DNA from 4 places in the Pseudoalteromonas sp. 2CM36K genome. Region 4 is predicted to be linked to each of the others. Evidence: predicted binding sites of a transcription regulator. Region 4 holds the regulator's gene; each other region holds the start of a gene.
The links. Region 4 encodes sigma-54, which starts transcription at its own class of promoters, with help from an activator protein. Its sites were predicted from a motif close to GTTGGCACGNNNNTNGNNT; they were not measured.
Positions count from the first base shown of each region.

Region 1 (3,409 bases), on a different contig from region 4:
GCAGTGTACGCACGCCATTGGTGGTTTCTTCAGCTATAACTGCGCCAATAACCTTATCCTCAATCCAAATAGGATACGCAGCCGATAATATCACTGCTTTATTGTCGGGGGTGAGTCGCCACGACGATGCCGGTTGACCTTTGAGTGCTTTGGCTAAATGAGTGCCTTGCATTGAGGCGACATCGTGTAGGGTGTCTATAAACTCATCTTCGGGACGGGTTAAAATTTTATAGTACAAAGGATGCAAATAGGTTTGTTCAAAGCGTTGCCATGCGGTTTTTGGCGCTTGATTTTTTAGTCCATCAGCCCATACGCCATCGGCATTTTGAATACTGCCCGATTGCGCTAAAACACGGTGATGATTATCGACCACCCAAATGCGACTGCCGCTGTGACCCATGCCTTTTAATATACGGTTTATTTCAGGGGAGGGCACCAGTACTGAGCCCAAATCATTTGGGTTATTTAAGTTGGATGTAGACATAATATTAAGTGTTTGGCTTGGCTGTTTACTATCAACATCGGCAATGGCAAACCCCAGTTTATTGCCAAGCATACTCAAAGGAAAGCGCAGCTCAAGGTTGTAGCCAGTTTCAGTTTGTTTAAAAAAGCCCTGAATTTTAGTAAAAGGCATTTTACTGTTGGCGTCAAATGCGTTGACCCAGCCATCTTGGCGCGGAGCAATAATATAAGTATTAAATAGTCCATCAGGATTTTTTAGACCAATTTTTACATAGTCATTATTGGTAATGCTGAGGCTGTTTTTAGCACGGTAAATTACAGTGTCATCTGTGACTTTAAATACAGCATATAAGTAATTATCAAACTTACCTACCATATGGCTAAAAGATAAGTTGCTCAGTTGATGGTTATCATTGGCTGTTTGTAAGTAGCGTTTATCATAAAGCCAAAACAGCGATTGATAAGCGTCCCAGTCGTTGAGTTTGCCATCGAGCTGAATCGGGCTTTTTAAATTATAAGCATAGAGATCGCGACCTTTTACCACCTGATCTAAAAAGTTGGTTTGTTCGTCAAATAAAGCGGGGCGTTCGTGCAGGGCCGTGGCCAGTGCGCGAGTGGTGCCTACGAGCGTTTTTTCTTGGCCTTGGCGTAAAAACTTTTCCATTTCCCATACATATTCGTAGCCAAGCCATGGCAACAAAAACAAAAAGCACGAAAGTAGGATAAATTTACTGCGTAGGCCAAACCTCAGCATGTGGGTTGCTCCCACCTGTAGCCCATGCCATACACGGTATCTATACAGTCAAACTGGCTATCGAGTGCTATAAACTTTTTACGAATACGTTTTACATGCGAGGTAATGGTGCTGTCGTCTACATAAATTTTAGCATCACTCATTAAATCGTTACGGCTTTTAACGTGTCCTGGTCGCTGAGCGAGTGAATGCAGCATCCAAAATTCAGTTACGGTTAAATCAACTAACTGGTGTTGCCAAAGCACCTGCATACGTTGCATATCGAGCGTTAGTTGGCCGCGAGTTATTAATGCGTTAGCATCGGCGGGTTGCTCTAATGCTTCCATACGGCGAAATAGTGCGCCAATACGCGCAGCTAAATGGGCTAAGCTAATGTCTTTGGTTAAGTAGTCGTCGGCGCCCATGCGCAGGCCGCATACGGTGTCTATTTCGCTGTCGCGAGCGGTTAAAAAAATAATCGGTAAGGTTTTAGACAGTGAACGCAGTGTTTGGCACAGTAAAAAGCCACCATCTATTTCATGGCCTAAACCAATATCAACAATGGCTAAATCGGGAAGCGCTTCTTTAAAGGCCGCTTCTGCTTGAGGGCGGTTTTCATAACCACTCACCTGATAGCCTTGAGCGCTCAGCATTTCTATGTAGTTTTCGCGGATTGCGGTTTCATCTTCAATGATGGCTATTTTCTTCATTTTTATTAATTACTCATATTGACTTAGGCGCACTATAGCGAAGTTTTTGCGCTAAGTACGGTTAAAAACACAATTGCCATTTTTTTGCCACAATTGCTCAGCAGTTTGCCATTTTTGATCCCCTTTGTTGCCACTTCATGGTGTTTTAATACAACTATTGAAATTACAGATACAACGCAAGTGCCAACCAATAGCTTGCCAACCATTATTAATAGTAAGGAATAAATCATGAAGAAAACATTAATCGCACTCACACTCGTTAGTACTTTTTGCACTCCTGCTTTTGCCGCGGATACTCCATCGAAAGAAGCAAAAAAGGAAACCATAGTCGGCCTGAGCACCGGTGCCATTATTGGTGGCGTTGTTGGTGGGCCTATTGGCGCGTTTGTAGGTGCATTTGCTGGTGGCTTAATTGGCGATGCCAAGGTGGCTGAGCAAACTATTGCCGAGCAGCAACAAGCTTTAACAGTTATGGCAGAAAAAACCAACGACTACCAACATGTTCTTAATCATAACAGTCACTTAGAAGCGCAACTTGAGCTATTGGCTCAGCAGAATGAGCAATTAACGCAATCACAACTTAATAATTTATTGGCGATGACAGTGCAATTTAAAACAGGCTCTAGCGATATTGCTCCTCATTTTGCTAAGCAGCTTGATCAATTAGTTGCGTTATTAAAAAGCCAGCCACAACTCGCACTTGATTTAAGTGGCTTTGCCGATCAGCGTGGTGAAGAGCAAGCAAACTTATTACTTTCAAAAGCCAGAGTAAACGCCGTAAAAAGTTACTTAATTAAACAAGGTGTAAGCCATACACGTTTAAGCGCACAAGCATTTGGCGAGCAGCAAAGCATAGCAAGCAGTAACACCCTTGAAGATAACTTTTTTGACAGACGCGTTACTCTCACTACCCGTGCGCTAAATCAGTCAAGTAATCAAACAGCAAGCAATTAACAGCGTGCGTTCGAGGGAGTGATTTATGTTGAGTAAACCCACCAAAGTGCTTACCAAGGTAAGCCTTTTTATTTTTATTATTATCGTGCTTTTGGCCAGCTTTAAAAGCCATGCACAGTCGCCAAAACTATCCTTGTTTGATAGCCAAGGAGTGGCGGTTAATCCTGGGGTTATTTTAAAAAGTGATGCAAAAATGACCCTAACAGGACTAATTAATCATGTTGTAGTAACGCAGCACTACATAAATGAAAATCCTTTTGCAGTAAATGCACGTTATATATTTCCTTTACCCGATGAAAGCGCCGTGCAAGCAATGACCATGCGTATTGGCGAGCGAGTTATCAAAGGTAAAATAACAAAAAAACGCCAAGCTGAAAAACAGTACCAAGCTGCCAAAAAAGCAGGCAAACAAGCTTCATTGCTGCGACAGCAGCGTGCAAATATGTTTATTACAAATGTGGCAAATGTAGGGCCAGGAGAAGAAATAGTTATAACGCTTGAGTATCAAGAGATTATTGATTACCAACACGGAACCTTTGCTATTCATTTT
Region 1 covers NZ_JALNTK010000026.1:10,106-13,514, reverse strand. The annotation lists gene pdsS (proteobacterial dedicated sortase system histidine kinase) at 1-1,216, opposite strand, end outside; gene pdsR (proteobacterial dedicated sortase system response regulator) at 1,210-1,905, opposite strand; gene pdsO (sortase-associated OmpA-like protein PdsO) at 2,134-2,859, shown strand; gene MTN97_RS15215 (marine proteobacterial sortase target protein) at 2,885-3,409, shown strand, end outside.
Region 1: the regulator sigma-54 is predicted to act here: its motif matches at 2,090-2,108, upstream of pdsR (proteobacterial dedicated sortase system response regulator).

Region 2 (3,409 bases), on a different contig from region 4:
TCTGACTTTTTAGTCAGTGCCATGGAGCAAAGTCGACACGCTTCATTTGATACAGAACCGTATTGGCTTTGATGGCTAAGCACTTTTGCACGCTTAACTTGTTGCAAAAGTGCATTATTCTATCGCTTTTGTGTTTTGTTACAAATGTGTAAAATCAAGCTGAAATACTCACGACAAAGCAGTACACAGCAAAGCCAACCGTCATTCGCACCGGTAATTGCACGCATAGCTAGTGACCTCAGTTATATACAAAAAAAGTGACCTGAGTGGTCACTTTTTTAATTGTTATAAGCGCATAATCGTTAGTATTTAGCGGATTGACCGTCTTTAGGTATAGACTGTTTTATAAACTCGCGTAAATCGTTGTTAGAGCTTTCTAAATCTGCATGACGTAGGTACATCATATGACCACTACGGTAGCCTTTAAAGCTTAATCTATTTTGCATTTTGCCACTTGGATCTAGTTGCCACATTGTGTATTTAGCATCAAAGTAGTTTGTTGCGCCATCAAAATAGCCAGCTTGAACCATCACATTTAAATACGGATTTTGAGCCATAGCTAAACGCAAGTTTTCACCTGTATTGTTTCCGCTTCTATCCCATGGGTGAACGTTACCAAATAAGTTATATTTGATATCGGTTTTGTAATTAAGCTCTTCACGCAGGTAGTAGTTAATTGCAGGGGTAAAAGAGTGCAGCCACGATGTAAGCTCTGCCCAGTAATCCGGTGATTCACCGGCATCGCGTTTATCAATTCCTAAATAACGAGAATCCAGACGACCAACCATTTTTCCGCGTTCACGTAATAGTTCTTTCCAAAAAAATTGTGTCGGGATGTCTAAGTTATTTTGGCTAACAAATGTTTCAGATAGACCTGCATATTCGGCCATTTTTTTAATAATACGACGTTTTTCATCTGGGGCAATAAAACCGCCTTTTGCAAGCGCTGGAATAAGCTCATCAACAGTAAACTGTTCAACTTCTGGTAATAGCTCGTCTAAGTCTTTTGCTTGTAAATCGGCGTTTAGTGCTTTGTGATACCACGCTGTAGCTGCAAAGTAAGGTAGGCGATTAGCGGCTTTTACAGGACCATCGCGCTTAATGCCAATATCGGTAGGTGAAACGAGTACAACACCGTTAATGTACATCCACTGACTATTTTGTAGCTCATGCGCTAAGCCTGATACACGCGTTGTACCATAGCTTTCACCAATTAAAAATTTTGGAGAGCGCCAGCGTTCATTTCGAGATACAAAAGTATTAAGCCATTCTGCTAGGTATTTTATATCGGCATTCACACCAAAAAATAACTCTTTTTGTTTATCCTTTGGTAGAAGGTTACCATCTTTATCTTCAACGACACGCGAATAACCCGTGTTTACAGGGTTTACGTAAACGATGTCGGCTACGTCTAAAACCGAATAAGGGTTATCTTTAACACCGTAAGGCTGAATAGGGTAGCCTTCGTCGTCAATTTTTAAAACGCGTGGGCCGGTGTATGCTAAATGCATCCAAACTGACGCTGAGCCTGGGCCACCATTAAATGAAATAAGTAATGGGCGCTTTGTTCTATCATCGACCTTATCGCGCGTGTAGTAAGTGTATTGAAGGGTTGCGATGGCGTCTCCCTTGTCATCCCATACCGGTTGTGTGCCAGTTGCTACTGTGTAAGAAAATCGTTCATTATTTATTTTTGCTTTGTGCTGGGTAACCACTTTACTGTCAATATCAATACGACGTTGATTATCGGCAAACGAGGCGCTACTTAGGGTGAGCGCAATAGCGGCAATGGGTAAAAATAGACTTCGACTAAATTTCATAAGTGACCCTTTTTATTTTATGTACTGCAGTTATAGCGATATTTGAGTAAAAAACAAAAGTATTGAGACTAGCTGCCGATAATAATCGTTGAGTTAGCGAGTAACCACCTCTGTTAAGAATAAACTTTGTTTAATAGTTAGACTTTTTTTAAACGCCTTCTTTGTATTTCATTGATATCGCACCAATCCTGCATTTTGCATAAAAAAAGCGCACCTAAATGGTGCGCTTTTTTGTTTTATATATTATTTATTTTTTTAAGTTTATGTTTTTATTATTAATTTAAAAATGGCACAAAGGTTGGATTGTATAGAGGAAATACAATAACAAGCTAGCGTCCTAAGGGGGCCTTTGTGAAAATGATCAGTGCAATAATAAAGCCATTCAAACTAGATGATGTGCGTGAAGCACTCGCTGATTTAGGCATCGAAGGAATGACAGTGGTTGACGTTAAGGGATTTGGACGTCAAAGAGGGCATACTGAGTTATACCGTGGTGCTGAATATCAGGTTGACTTTATACCTAAAATTAAACTTGAAATTGCTACTCGTAGTGAAAATTGCCAACGCGTTGTAGAAACCATTACCAAAGTCGCTGGAACGGGCAAAATTGGTGACGGCAAAATTTTTGTTTACGACCTAGACCAAATCGTCCGTATTCGTACTGGCGAGCTTGATGATGATGCAATTTAAGGGGGCAACATGGAAAATACAATTATAGAGCTGAAGTTTTCGCTCGATACGTTTTACTTTTTAATGTCTGGCATCTTAGTCATGTGGATGGCAGCCGGTTTTGCAATGTTAGAAGCGGGTTTAGTGCGCTCTAAAAATACCACAGAAATTCTAACTAAAAATATCGCGCTTTATTCTATCGCGTGTACTATGTTTTTGTTGATAGGCTACAACATTATGTACGTAGATAATGTTGAAGGCGGCGTTATTCCTTCGTTTGGTGGGCTAATAGGTAGCCAAGCGGCAGATGCTAATCATTCACTAGAATCTGACTTTTTCTTCCAAGTAGTGTTTGTTGCAACGGCCATGTCTATTGTATCTGGCGCCGTAGCAGAGCGTATGAAGTTATGGGCTTTCTTAGTGTTTACAGTAGTACTTACAGGATTAATTTACCCAATTGAAGGTTACTGGACATGGGGTGGCGGCTTCTTATCTGAATTAGGCTTTGTTGATTTTGCAGGCTCTGCAATTGTCCATGCAACGGGTGCGGCTGCAGCGCTTGCGGGTGTAATACTACTGGGTGCACGTAAAGGTAAATATGGTAAAAATGGTGAAATTTACCCAATTCCAGGTTCAAACTTGCCACTTGCTACATTGGGTACGTTTATTTTATGGATGGGTTGGTTTGGCTTTAACGGCGGATCACAGTTATTAATTTCAGATAAAGAAAACGCAACAGCGGTAGGTCAAATATTACTTAATACCAATGCTGCTGCAGCTATGGGGGCAATTTCAGCCTTGTTCTTATGTAAACTTTTATGGGGCAAAGCCGATTTAACCATGGTACTTAATGGTGCACTTGCAGGCTTAGTGGTTATTACTGCAGACCCATTATCACCATCACCACTAATGGCGTGTTT
Region 2 covers NZ_JALNTK010000001.1:79,010-82,418, forward strand. The annotation lists gene MTN97_RS00360 (CYTH and CHAD domain-containing protein) at 1-72, shown strand, start outside; gene MTN97_RS00365 (S10 family peptidase) at 303-1,820, opposite strand; gene MTN97_RS00370 (P-II family nitrogen regulator) at 2,172-2,510, shown strand; gene MTN97_RS00375 (ammonium transporter) at 2,520-3,409, shown strand, end outside.
Region 2: the regulator sigma-54 is predicted to act here: its motif matches at 2,106-2,124, upstream of MTN97_RS00370 (P-II family nitrogen regulator).

Region 3 (3,409 bases), on a different contig from region 4:
GGAAGATAATTATTTTTAGTTAGTGATTCATTACTTGGAAAGCGTGTAAAAGTGGTGGCCCCTCCCAGACTCGAACTGGGGACCTAACGATTATGAGTCGTGTGCTCTAACCAACTGAGCTAAGGGGCCATTTTTGTATAACTGTAAGCAGTTAATTTTTTGAAGCGTTTAGCCACAGAGCGACTAAAGCGGGTTGCAGTATAAAAAGTTTTTAGGGGCTTGTCACTAGCAAAAAGCTTTATTTTAACAATCAAAGGGCTAACTGCTCAAATAGTAAGCTTTTAGATTTATTGATGGTGACGTTGAGGAAACGAACTCATTAAATAATAGTAGTCTGAGTAACTAATACACATACCTTACGATGGCAATTAGCAACTCAGTATTAAATGTATTACTGCGATAGAGTGTTATTTTTTGGCGATAATATAAATCGCATGAATTAATCCAGGGAAATAGCCGAGTAAGGTTAGCAAAATATTTAACCAAAAATGCATCCCTAGTCCTACCTGTAAAAACACACCCAGTGGTGGTAATAAAATAGAAAAAATAATTCTAATGATATCCATAATTTAATCCTTATAATGTTAGCAAAACAAAAAGCCCAGCAGGGCTGGGCTTTAGTATAGTGTATTATTCTGCAATAACAGTTAATTCATCCACTACCTTGCGAACATCTTCAGCGTTTTTAGCAATTTCCATCGCTAATTGCTTTTCAGCATCAGACTCAACTGTACCTTTTAGAGTTACCACACCATTATCAGTATCAACATCAATGTCTGTACCACCTACTTCAGAATCAAATAAGTAACGTGTTGTAATCACTGTAGTGATTTTAGCATCGGTTAAATCACTTTCAGTGTCGTTACCCATCATTTTAGAGTCATGCTTCTTCATGTCGGTGTTTTTTACCACAGTTAGACTGTTTTCAACGTCAGTTACACCATCTAGGCTTAGCACGAGTTCTTCAGCAAGCTCTTTATCTAATTCGCTGTTTACTTTACCTGTTAGCATTACCTTGCCGTTTTTTACGTCCGTGTTGATATCAAAGTTATTTAGATTGGTGTTCATAAGCAATACTGTTTCTGCTTTCCCATCAATCCAAGCATCTTTGCTTTCGTTTTCCCAACTGCTTGCCTGAGCGCCCATTGCGGTTGTTCCTAATACTAGGGCTGCAATCATAGACTTATTAAATGTTTTCATAATCGTTCTCCTTTTGATTAAAGACACTTAAGCTAATGCGAGCATCGGGCCAACATTTTTTAACCTTTAATTTCAATAGGTTATTTTAAAATAGTAGATATTGGCTTAAACCTACTAAGTAAACATTTACAGACTATTGCGTAAAAGTTTCTCGAATAGCGAAACTTACTAAATAATTGTATATTTGGTTAATCTGTCGTTAATATAATAAAGAATCAAAAACCAAAAATCATAAACCACTGAATTTAAACAATTTAGTATTTGGTATAAGGCTTGCTTTGAAATAACCAGCAACCATAAAAGGATAATTTAAATGTCTGTTAAAATTGAAGACCGCCCTATTGAGCAAGTTCGTGAGCAAGTGATTGATCAGCTCATTTATAACTACAGCCATGGTGTTATTTCTGTAGAAGCATTTGAAAGGCGCTTAGACGACGCCATGGCAGCGAGTGACAATAAAGCACTTATGGATCTCGTTGAAGATTTAACCTTAAATACTGACCAGCAATATAAGGCGCAAAAGCACTCTCAATTTGCACCTAATTATAGCGCGCAGCATGAGACTGATGAAGAGCCACTTACATTAAGAAGCATTCTTGGTTCGAGTGAACGAAGCGGCCAATGGGTAGTTCCTCAAAACATTTACATAGAAAACTACATGGGGTCAGTCAATCTTGATTTTACGGATGCTATTTTTACCCACCAACATGTCACTATTCACGTTAATTGTTATTTTGGCAGCGAAGAAATATATGTACCTGAGCACGTTAATGTAGTTTCTAAAATGTTTTGTATTTTAGGCAGTTTTGAAAATAAAACAGTGTCACTAAATAAGCGCCAAGGGCCAACGATTCACATTGAAGGAAAAACTGTTTTAGGCTCTGTGGAAGTTAAAGTTAAAGTTAAACGCACTATTAAAGAAAAATTTATTAACTTTGCAAATGATCTAAAAACTCAACTTGGCATGAATGGTAAACATTATTAAATATGCTAAACATTGAATGAAGCCATAATAGTTGGCTTCATTCATATTATAAGTCGTTATTTCGTTCACTAGGTACATCACTCATGTACTCTACAAACTCAACCTCAAACCCTGCAGGGTCAATATAATAAAATTTTTTTCTAAATGGATTTACAGCACCTTCTTTACTTATTGCAAAGCCCGCATGTTTTAGGCGCGCTATTACTGCATTTAAGTTATTGGTTACATAGGCAAAGTGTGCCAAACCAACTTGATGTCCTGATAGGTCGCAGTTTCCCCTTCCCCCACACTTCTAATTGACCAATAGGGAAACGCTGCTTGGTAAAACTTAAGCATGGCGTTTATGTCACTAACAACTAAATTTACGTGTTCTAATTTCATAACTTTCTTCCTATTAATTGAATATAGAACATCATAAAACCTCAAGTTAACTTTAGGTAAAGCGCTAATTTACAAATTTATTGCCTGTTTTCGTTCCAATAAATATATTGAAAGATCATACCTGTACAAAAAACACTCACAAGTATTTAGGCTTTATGGTTTACTTTATGGCAAAAACCGCTAAAATACGCCGGCTTAAATATATAAACGTTCTTTTACAACCCAAAGGTAATACCATGCATCCAATGTTAAACATTGCGGTTCGCGCTGCGCGTAACGCAGGCAAGCTTATTCTTCGTGCAAGTGAAGACTTATCAAAAGTTGAAGTGCAACAAAAAGGCACTAATGATTTAGTTACGAACATTGATAAAGAAGCCGAAGCCGTAATTCGTGACACTATTTTACGTTCTTACCCTGATCACTGCATCGTTGGTGAAGAGTTAGGCGAACACAAAGGTAAGGATGCTGATTACCAATGGATTGTTGACCCACTTGATGGCACAACTAACTTCATCAAGGGTATCCCTCATTTCGCAGTATCTATTGCACTTAAAGTTAAAGGTCGTTTAGACCAAGCCGTAATTTACGATCCAATTCGAGGCGAACTTTTCACCGCTTCTCGTGGTCAAGGCGCACAGTTAAATAGCAAACGTTTACGTGTATCTAAAACGGTTGAACTTGCAGGTTCTATTCTTGCAACAGGTTTCCCTTTCAAACAAAAACACCACTTAGATGCCTATTCTGAAGCGTTTAAAGCATTATTCGTACATACCGCTGATATTCGTCGAGCAGGTTCTGCAGCACTTGATATGGCGTATGTTGCAGCGGGTCGTGTTGATGGTT
Region 3 covers NZ_JALNTK010000012.1:76,404-79,812, reverse strand. The annotation lists tRNA gene MTN97_RS09165 (tRNA-Ile) at 53-129, opposite strand; gene MTN97_RS09160 (YqaE/Pmp3 family membrane protein) at 408-566, opposite strand; gene MTN97_RS09155 (BON domain-containing protein) at 631-1,200, opposite strand; gene MTN97_RS09150 (LiaF domain-containing protein) at 1,514-2,185, shown strand; partial or broken gene MTN97_RS09145 (VOC family protein) at 2,232-2,566, opposite strand; gene suhB (inositol-1-monophosphatase) at 2,803-3,409, shown strand, end outside.
Region 3: the regulator sigma-54 is predicted to act here: its motif matches at 1,461-1,479, upstream of MTN97_RS09150 (LiaF domain-containing protein).

Region 4 (3,409 bases):
AAGTATCACTTACGATATCGAGCAGCAGTTAATTAGCGCAGAAAAAGACGAAAACTCAACAGACCGTGTACACACTATTTTAGTGCCTGTTGAAAATAAAAAAGAAGATGATAAAGGCCAACCATGAGCACATTAAAAGCAGAGCTATTAGCTAAAAGCTACAAAGGTCGTGAAGTGGTGAAAAACGTTGGCCTAGAGGTTGAAGCTGGCAGTATTGTGGGGTTACTTGGCCCTAATGGTGCAGGTAAAACCACCACCTTTTATATGATTGTAGGCCTTGTACCTAGCGATAAAGGCAAAATATCAATTGATGATAAAGATATTACTTTATTACCGATGCACAGCCGAGCGCGTTTAGGGATTGGTTATTTACCGCAAGAGTCGTCTATTTTTAGAAAGCTGACTGTTTATCAAAACTTAATGGCTATCTTAGAAACACGTAAAGAATTAAATAAACAACAACGCGAAGATACTTTAAATAATTTACTTGATGAATTTAGCATTCAGCATATCCGCGATAGTCAAGGTATGGCTTTATCAGGTGGTGAACGTCGCCGCGTTGAAATTGCTCGCGCGCTTGCAGCAAACCCTAAATTTATCCTTTTAGACGAACCCTTTGCGGGGGTTGATCCTATCTCAGTATTAGATATTAAAAAGATTATAGAGCATCTTAAAAACCGTGGCATTGGCGTCCTTATTACAGATCATAATGTGCGCGAAACACTTGATGTTTGTGAAAAAGCCTACATAGTTTCTCATGGGGAGTTAATTGCATCAGGCACTCCTGAATACGTATTAAACGATAAAACAGTACGCGATGTTTATTTGGGCGAGCAGTTCAAGCTCTAATATGTGTGTTATTCCACTAAGCATCTGCTAAGATTAATCATACTTAGGTCTGTTGACCTATCAAGGTTGAATTTGCAGCAGTCTGTTTGATATTTAGGCAAGGCAGAGCCTATGTGGTGTGGTATTCCCCATAAATAGGCGATAACGCAGCATCAATGCCAAACAGGCGCTGCCCTTCGGGTTCTGCCTAGGGACGATTTACTCTTTGTTGCTCGGTTTTGACTTAGTCCACTAGGTTACAAACCTCGCGCCGCAATTAAACCGCCCCTAGTTTGAACAAATTTTAATCGCAAAGGTCAACAGACCGTAATTTAAAAGGATTGTTAGAGATACATGAGGCAATCATTACAGCTGCGCATGGGCCAGCAACTTACAATGACTCCACAGTTGCAACAAGCAATTCGCTTATTGCAACTCAGTACATTGGATCTCCAGCAAGAAATTCAAGAAGCGCTCGATAGCAACCCCTTGCTTGAAGTTGAAGAACACGATTACAGCGAAGACACAGCAGGTAAAAACGAACAAAAAGCCGATAACGATGACTTAACGCTAAGTGCCTCAGCTGACGATAAACCTAGCGAGTATGAGCAAGATAGCGGCGAAGCAATGACCAAAGACACCATTAGCGATGATATGGCTATGGATGTTACTTGGGATGAATATATGAGTGCTGCGCCTGCCTCTTCATCGGGCCCAATGCCAGAAGATGAATCTATTTATCAAGGCTCTTCGACTGAAACGCTGCATGAGTATTTAATGTGGCAACTTCAACTGACGCCGTTTAGCCCTACCGATGAAGCGATAGCTATTGCAATTGTAGAAGCTGTGGACGACTCAGGGATTCTAACCCTTAGCTGTGAAGAAATATTAGAAAGCTTTAACCAAGAAAACGACGCCGAAGATGAAGTTGAACTTGACGAAATAGAAGCGGTACTAAAGCGTATTCAACTATTTGATCCAGTGGGAATAGCCGCGCGTAGTTTACAAGAGTGCTTGTGTATTCAGCTAAATCAATTTGATAAAGACACACCTTTTTTAAACGAAACAAAAATGATCTTAACCGATCATATTGATTTACTGGCTGCGCGTGACTATCGCACGTTGATGAAAAAAACAAAGCTTAAAGAAGATGAGCTTAAAGAAATCATGACGTTGATTCATACGCTCAGCCCAAAACCGGCAGACACTATTGTCAGAGAAGAGTCTGAGTACGTTATTCCTGACGTGTCGGTTAAAAAAGTAAAAGGCCGTTGGGTGGTTGAACTAAACCCAGATAGCATGCCTAAGATCAGAGTAAATAGCCAATATGCAGCTATGTCGCGTACGGTTAAATCAAGTGGTGATAGCCAGTTTATTCGCTCGCACTTACAAGAGGCTAAATGGTTTATAAAAAGCTTAGAAAGTAGAAACGACACACTGCTTAAAGTAACTAACTGTATTGTGCAGCAACAACAGGCCTTTTTTGAACATGGTCCTGAGGCGATGAAGCCTATGGTACTTAACGATGTGGCTGAAATGGTGGAAATGCACGAGTCGACTATTTCACGTGTTACTACGCAAAAATATATGCACACACCACGTGGCATTTTTGAGCTTAAATATTTCTTTTCAAGCCATGTAAGTACTGAAAATGGTGGCGAATGCTCATCAACAGCAATACGAGCATTAATTAAAAAATTAATCGCTGCAGAAAACTCAGCTAAACCATTGAGTGATAGTAAAATTGCAGATATATTGGCAGAGCAAGGAATTAAAGTAGCGAGGAGAACTATAGCAAAATATCGCGAATCTCTAGCTATTCCCCCGTCTAATCAACGTAAAAGTTTGATTTAAGGCGTACAACAAAGAGGAAAATGTTTATGCAACTGAATTTAACTGGTCGTCATGTAGATATTACCGACTCGCTTAGAGACTACGTAAATAGCAAATTTTCGAAGTTACAGAGGCACACTGATCACATAACGAATGTGCACGTTATTCTCGATGTAGAAAAACTAAACCAAAAAGCTGAAGCAACCGTTCATGTTAGTGGCGCTGAGATTTTTGCTTCTACTGAGCATCAAGATATGTATGCCGCTATAGACTCGCTCATTGACAAGCTAGATCGTCAAGTAATTAAACACAAAGAGAAACTTGCTCGACACTAACACTATGAAACTAAGCTCACTTATCTGTCAGGACTGCAGTAAAGCTGCGGTCCTTTTTAATAGTAAAAAAAGAATTTTAGAATTTATCAGTGAATTGGCTCACAATAAACTGCCCTATTTAACACAACAAGATATTCTTAACGCATTAACTGCAAGAGAAAAGCTTGGAAGTACAGGTATAGGTCGAGGAATTGCAATTCCACATGGTCGTATGAGTGGTGTACAAGAGCCTCTTGCACTTATATTAGTGAGCGAAACGGCTATTAATTTTGATGCGATAGATAACAGACCGGTCGACATTTTTGTTGCCTTAATTGTACCTGATGGTGACAATAAGCAGCATTTAAAAACCTTAGCCACGATAGCAGAAAAGCTCAATGATAAAGAATTTTGTAAACAGTTACGCGCCGCCA
Region 4 covers NZ_JALNTK010000028.1:33,650-37,058, forward strand. The annotation lists gene lptA (lipopolysaccharide transport periplasmic protein LptA) at 1-127, shown strand, start outside; gene lptB (LPS export ABC transporter ATP-binding protein) at 124-849, shown strand; gene MTN97_RS15845 (RNA polymerase factor sigma-54) at 1,183-2,682, shown strand; gene hpf (ribosome hibernation promoting factor) at 2,709-2,996, shown strand; gene ptsN (PTS IIA-like nitrogen regulatory protein PtsN) at 3,001-3,409, shown strand, end outside.